DNA from 2 places in the Shewanella sp. AS16 genome. Region 1 is predicted to be linked to the other one. Evidence: predicted binding sites of a transcription regulator. Region 1 holds the regulator's gene; the other holds the start of a gene.
The links. Region 1 encodes ArgR, which controls arginine synthesis, uptake and breakdown. Its sites were predicted from a motif close to ANTGAATANNTATTCANT; they were not measured.
Positions count from the first base shown of each region.

Region 2: LZP73_RS12495 (aspartate aminotransferase family protein) is a predicted target of ArgR. The motif match lies at 2,066-2,083, and genes of this name have one in related genera.

Region 1 is NZ_JAKCLK010000001.1:1,040,095-1,043,510, reverse strand. Features, by position in the region: gene LZP73_RS04690 (Dyp-type peroxidase) at 1-40, shown strand, start outside; gene LZP73_RS04685 (LysR family transcriptional regulator) at 68-967, opposite strand; gene LZP73_RS04680 (NAD(P)-dependent oxidoreductase) at 1,092-1,727, shown strand; gene argR (transcriptional regulator ArgR) at 1,801-2,265, opposite strand; gene mdh (malate dehydrogenase) at 2,571-3,416, shown strand, end outside.
Region 2 is NZ_JAKCLK010000004.1:95,551-98,966, forward strand. Features, by position in the region: gene astA (arginine N-succinyltransferase) at 1-498, opposite strand, end outside; gene LZP73_RS12495 (aspartate aminotransferase family protein) at 621-1,838, opposite strand; gene LZP73_RS12500 (alpha/beta hydrolase) at 2,145-3,065, opposite strand; gene LZP73_RS12505 (HDOD domain-containing protein) at 3,145-3,416, opposite strand, start outside.

The DNA.
Region 1 (3,416 bases):
CGTCCCTTCATTGGATTTCATGCTGCAGTACGATGACTAGCCGTTAACCTGCCGGCGGCTTTGCGCCTCAGGGCGCTCGCCATTTCCTTATGTCCTGCTGCCATTTTCCGGCGGTGAAGTCGATGAAGGCCCGCACCAGGCTCTGTTGGTAACTGCGTGACAGATACACGGCCCACAGGCTCTTGCCCGGGGCGGTATATTCGGGCAGCACTTCCAGCAGTCGGCCGTCGGCCAGATAGGGATTGGCGAGATCGGCCGGCAGACAGACGATGCCGCGTCCGCGCAGCGCGGCGCCGACCAGTACCCCCATGTCGTTGGCCTGCAGGTTGCCGCTGAGCCTGAGCTGTTTATGCTGTTGGCCCTTCAGCAGCAGCCAGCCAGGTTGGCTGCTGTGCAGCAGGCAATTGTGTGCCAGCAGATCCTCCGGGGTGGCTATGTCAGGCGCCCTGGCGAGGTAGGCCGGCGCGGCGCAGAGCACATTGTCTATCGCCATCAGGCGCCTGGCAATCAGGCTGTCATCGGGTTGCTCGGTGAACCTCAGTGCCACGTCCACCCGCTCCCCCACCAGTTGTGCGAAACTGTCCGACATCAGCAATTGTATCTTGACCTTGGGGTGCAATTGGATGAAAGCATCGACCACCTCATACAGGCTGTGCTGGCCCAGGCCTATGGGCGTCGCAATACGTATGGTACCCACAAGTTCGGTATTATGGCTGTGGGCACGGCTCTCCATCGCCGTGACTTCGGCCAGGATACGCTGACAGTATTGCAGCGCCTCTTCTCCCTGCAATGTCAGGCTGACGCTGCGGGTGGTGCGGTGCAGCAAGCGCTGGCTGAGCCAATGCTCTATCTCTTTGACATGACGGGAGACCTGCAAGCGACTGAGTGCCAGGTTATCGGCCGCGCGGGTGAAGCTGCCGCAGTTGGCCACTTCGACGAAACTGCGGATCGCCGTTATCTTTTCCATTTTGCCCGGATGTGCCCTTATTGGTATCTCAAATTGAGACAATGTTGCTCATATGCCGATGTTTATCACGTGAATTGCCGCAAGTAAACTGGCTGCAATGTTAATCATCTGAGTGAGGCAAACAATGAAACTGGCAATTTTAGGGGCAACGGGTTGGATTGGCGGCAATATATTGCAGGAGGCCAAGCGCCGTGGCCATGAGGTGGTGGCACTGGTACGGGATCCGGCCAAGCTGCAGCAGGATGGGGTCGAGGTGAGAAGCCTGGATCTGAATCGACTGCCGCTGGCGCCGCAGGTGTTCGCCGGTGTCGATGCCGTCATAGCGTCTGTCGGTGGCCGGGCGCAGCAGGATCATGCCGTAGTCGCCCAAACGGCGGCGCGGCTGCTTGAGGCGCTGCCCGATGCCGGAGTCCGGCGCCTGCTGTGGGTTGGCGGTGCCGGCAGCCTGGAAGTGGCACCCGGGGTGACGCTGGTATCCTCGCCCGACTTCCCCGAGGCCTACAGGGCGGAGGCATTGGCCCAGGGGGAGGCGCTTGAGGTCTTCAGGAAGAGTGACAGCGGGGTCGATTGGACCTTCGTCAGCCCGGCGGCCGAGATCTATCCGGGTGAGCGTGAAGGCGACTATCGTATCGGTGGCGATAGCTTCTTCACCGATGCCAGCGGCAAGAGTCGCATTTCAGTCACAGACTATGCCAGGGCCATGCTGGATGAGGCCGAAGCGGCGCAATATCCGGGGCAGCGCATCAGCGTCGCCTATTAGCCAGGGGCCGGCGTAGCCTGTACAGAGAAAAACGGCTCACTGAAGTGAGCCGTTTTTCTATTGCAGCCGGGGATTATTCGGCGTAGTTAAACAGCGACTTGATGGTTTCCAGCGTGTCTTCTATGTCGTGGATGCTCGAAGGACAGAGGAAGATGGTATCGTCGCCGGCTATGGTGCCCAGTATGCCTTCCGGCTTGCCTATGGAGTCCAGCAGGCGGGCGATGAGTTGGGCGGCGCCGGGGCTGGTGCGTACCACTATCATGGCCTGGTTGTGATCCACATCCAGCACCAGGTTCTTCAGGGGGCTGCCTGCGGTGGGGACCCCGAGTTCGGCGGGCAGACAATAGACCATTTCCTGCTTGGCGTTGCGGGTGCGCACGGCGCCGAACTTGCTCAGCATGCGTGAGACTTTAGACTGGTTGATGTTGCTGAAGCCTTCGGCCTGCAGCGCTGTGACTATTTCGCTCTGGGAGCCGAAGCGCTCTTCTTTCAGGATAGATTTAAAGATCCTGACGAGGTCATCTTGATTCTTGGTCATGGGTAATTTCTTATTCGTTATTATTCAAAAAAACTCCCTCATCTTGAATAATATTCACCATCAAGTCAACGAATATTCGAAACCCATGAATAAAAATGCATTGCCTGGGTTGGCGTTAGCCCTGTTCCCCCTGGCGGACCGCCCGGGGCCGTCGGGGCCAGTCTCAAACCCGGCTGGCAGCGTACAGGAAACTTTCCCCCTTAAGACCAAGGGATAATTGAAATTATCCTGCCTTTGCAGTAATGTGGCGCCATCATTAAAATAGATCTATGTCACACCTAATCCGAGAATCGACGGAGATAATTATGAAAGTTGCTGTACTTGGTGCTGCCGGTGGTATCGGCCAGGCACTCGCCCTACTGTTAAAAACTCAACTGCCTGCGGGTTCACAACTGTCTCTCTATGATATCGCCCCGGTCACTCCGGGTGTTGCGGTGGATTTGAGCCACATACCGACCGCCGTTGAAGTCAAAGGTTTCGCCGGTGAAGACCCAACGCCAGCCCTGGTGGGTGCCGACGTAGTATTGATCTCTGCCGGTGTTGCCCGCAAGCCGGGCATGGATCGTTCGGATCTGTTTAACATCAATGCCGGCATAGTCCGCAACCTGATCGAGAAAGTGGCCGCGACCTGTCCCAAGGCGCTGATCGGTGTCATCACCAACCCGGTTAACACCACAGTGGCAATTGCCGCCGAAGTGCTGAAAAAAGCCGGCGTCTATGACAAGAACCGTCTGTTCGGTGTGACCACCCTCGACGTGATCCGCTCAGAAACCTTCATCGCCGAATTAAAAGGCCTGAACGTGGCCGACGTGAAGGTGAATGTCATAGGTGGCCACAGCGGCGTGACCATTCTGCCGTTGTTGTCTCAGGTCGAAGGCGTGAGCTTCAGCGACGAAGAAGTTGCCACCATGACCACTCGCATCCAGAATGCCGGTACCGAAGTGGTTGAAGCCAAAGCCGGTGGCGGCAGCGCGACTCTGTCCATGGGTCAAGCCGCATGTCGTTTCGGTCTGTCACTGGTACGCGGTCTGCAAGGCGAAGCCAACGTGGTCGAATGTGCCTATGTCGACGGTGGCAGCGAGCACGCCGACTTCTTCGCCCAACCTGTGTTGCTGGGTAAGAATGGCGTTGAGAAAGTATTGCCTTACGGC
Region 2 (3,416 bases), on a different contig from region 1:
ACCCCGCATCTCGGCGATGACAGTTTCCCCGAAACGGGCCGCATGCTGGGCCAGGAACAGGAAACGGCTACGGGATAACATGCGGCCGTTGTTGTCTTTGCGATAGGAGTCCCGCAGGAACAAGGTGCATAACTCGGCGGCGCCCGTGTAGTCATGACACAGGGTCAGGGTCTCCACTTCGTTGCGCACATCTATCTGCTCCGAGTGATAGACCTCTGTTCCGAGACGGTAATGGTAAAACGCATCTTCCATGCCGACGGCCGCTTCGATACCACAGGTGCCTACCACCTCGCCTGTGTCTGTATCTTCGAGCACCATGAGATAACCTTCGTCGAAGGGCTCATCGACCGACTTTGAAAAAGAGGCTTCCGCCCTGGCAATTTTGCTATGCAGCAAATCGGCATTCACGGGTAACGAAGTGAAACCGTGACCCGACTCTTCGGCTATCTGGTAGAGTGCTTCGAAATCATTGCCGCGGATCGGGCGTATGATCAACATCTTAATGTCTCCTCACTGGAACTTGGCAATAGCACCGCCTCAGGATTAAAACTAGCGGCGGTGGATAAAAGCGCAAGCATTCCCTATGACCCTGGGGGTGGCGAGCCACACCCAGGGTCATCTTAGGCGGCTACAACTTTAGCGACGGCGCGCTCGAAACGCGCTAAACCTTCGGCGATATCCGCTTCAGGGATCACCAGCGAAGGCGTGAAACGTACCACGTTGGCACCGGCCATCAGGATCATCAGGCCTTCGGCAACGGAGGCAACCAGGAAGTCGCGCGAGCGTCCCTGATATTGCTCGTTCAGCACGGCACCGAGCAGCAGGCCCTTGCCTCTGATTTCGGAGAAGACATGGTACTTGGCATTGATCTTGTTCAAACCATCGCGGTACAGCTGTTCGCGATGCTTAACGCCCTCGAGCACTTCGGCAGTGTTCACCACATCCATCACCGCATTGCCAACGGCACAGGCCAAAGGGTTACCGCCATAGGTCGAACCATGGGTGCCTATCTTCAGGTGTTCGGCGATCTTGGCCGTAGTCAACATGGCCGCAATAGGGAAACCGCCACCCAGGGCCTTGGCCGTGGTCAGGATATCCGGTACTACGTCTGTGCTCATGTAGGCATACAAATCACCGGTACGACCCACACCTGTCTGCACTTCATCGAAGATCACCAGCGCATTATGTTTGTCGGCCAGGGTGCGCACCGCCTTGAGGAAGGCAGGATCGGCATCTATGATGCCACCCTCGCCTTGCAGCGGCTCGAGCATGATGGCGCAGGTCTTGTCGGAGATCACGGCTTCCAGTGCGGCGATATCGTTAAATGGCACATGGGTGATGCTCTGCGGCTTGGGACCGAAACCGTCTGAATAGGCGGCCTGGCCACCGACGCTCACTGTGAAGAAGGTTCTGCCGTGGAAGGCCTTGTCGAAGGCAATGATTTGATCTTTGTCGGCACCGAACTGCTCCAGGGCATAACGACGGGCCAATTTCAGTGCTGCTTCGTTCGCTTCGGCGCCCGAGTTGGCGAAATAAACCCGCTCGGCGAAGGTGGCATTGACCAGCTTGGTCGCCAGCGCCAGGGCAGGCTCGTTGGTCATCACGTTGGAAAGGTGCCATAACTTCTCACCCTGCTCCTTCAATGCGCCCACCAGTGCTGGATGACAATGGCCTAGACAGTTGACCGCGATACCACCGGCAAAATCGATAAACTCATTGCCTTGTTGATCCCAGACGCGGCTGCCTTCGCCACGGACGGGGATAACGGCTGCCGGCGCATAGTTAGGCACCATAACTTCATCAAATTGGGCACGTGTTAGATTCATGTCAACGCTCATTGCTTTCATCCTTTATTTTAGTCCACGACGCTTAAACGTCGCCGGGTACCGCGACAGATCTTCATCTCGAGTCAGAGGTACTGCGGGGCTGGTATTACTTAGTGGACATTATTAGCGAAATTGTGATGAAAATACCAGTTTTTCACAAACAGCCCTGGGTTCGGGCACGGGAATAATGCATAAAGATTGCGGATTAGGAACTATACAAGCGTTTAGCCTGGGGGCTTAAGGCATAAATAGTCACAAAAAAAGTTATTTGCCGGCATTTTCACTAGCTATTCATGAAATATGAATAATTACACAAGGTTAACCTCGGAGCCTGTCGCGGACAAATTCACAGATTTTTAACCTGGCATCGACCGCCTCGGGCAAGGCGGCGACCAGGGGGAAGACGTGAGGCATGTTGGGGTAAAACAGCGCCCGGATGTCACCGCCAGCGGCGCCGACTTTATCCAGCAACCGCTGTGAATCCTGCAGCAATAACTCTCGGGTGCCAGCGATGACCAAGATGGTGGGTAAACCACAGAGATCTCCCTGCAGCGGCGAGATTGCGGGCGCCATGGGGTCGGCCCCCGCCAGATAGGCTCCCCTGAGACGCAACAGAGACTCCAGGCTGAAGAAGGGATCCCCGGCAGCCAGCATGCGCTCAACATCGCCAGTTAAGGCGAGATCCAAAGCCGGGGAAATCAGGACACAGCCCAGTGGCATGGGCAAATGACGGCGTTTCAATTCGAGCAACAGGCTCAGCGCCAGATTACCGCCTGCCGAGTCCCCCATCAGCACCAGGCGCGTGGCGCTCTCGAGACTCAAGACTTGGATATAAGCCTCGAGCACATCGTCCAGGGCGGCGGGAAACGGATGCTCGGGCGCGAGACGATAATCCGGCACATAAATATCCGTATCGCAGCTAAGGCCCAACTCGGCCAACATGCGGGCATGGGCGTGAGGCGTCTTGAAACAGAAGCCTCCGCCACGAATGTAGAACAGACTACCTCTGGCTTCCCGGCTCTCCCCGGCGCGCATGCGGGGATAATACAGCAGCTCGCTCTGGCTCAAGGCCTTGCGGCTCGTCTCCAGCCCGGCGGGCCAGGCCAGCCAGCGGCGGTCCAGGGCCAGAAGTCTGAGCCTCAGCTGCGGCAGTGACCCTCTTGCCTTGCCATAGCCGAGGCAGGGGCGGACCAGATAGGATAATAAGGCATTGAACACGGCCCCTTGCCAGCTGGGCATAATTTCCCCCAATAGCGACGGCGCAGATTCGGACCGGTCCTGGGCCCAAATGCGGCCTGGACTGAGCCCGGCCTCAAGCTCATAATAGCTCGACCCTGCGATAATTCTGCCCTTTCAAGCGCAACACTTCCTGCTCGCTCAACTGGTAATAATCGAACATCAGGCGTTTCTCCTGCGGCGTTATCTGGCGCATTTCTTCGAGCATCAACACCTTGGCATAGCAAGAGGCGCGCGCTATCAGGGCCGCATCGGCAGACAAGCCGGCATAACTGGGTGACTCATCCAGTTCCTTGAGCATGAGCGTCAGCCGGCTGTCGCTGAAATTCAGCAAGCTGGGCAATAGCCAGTTGA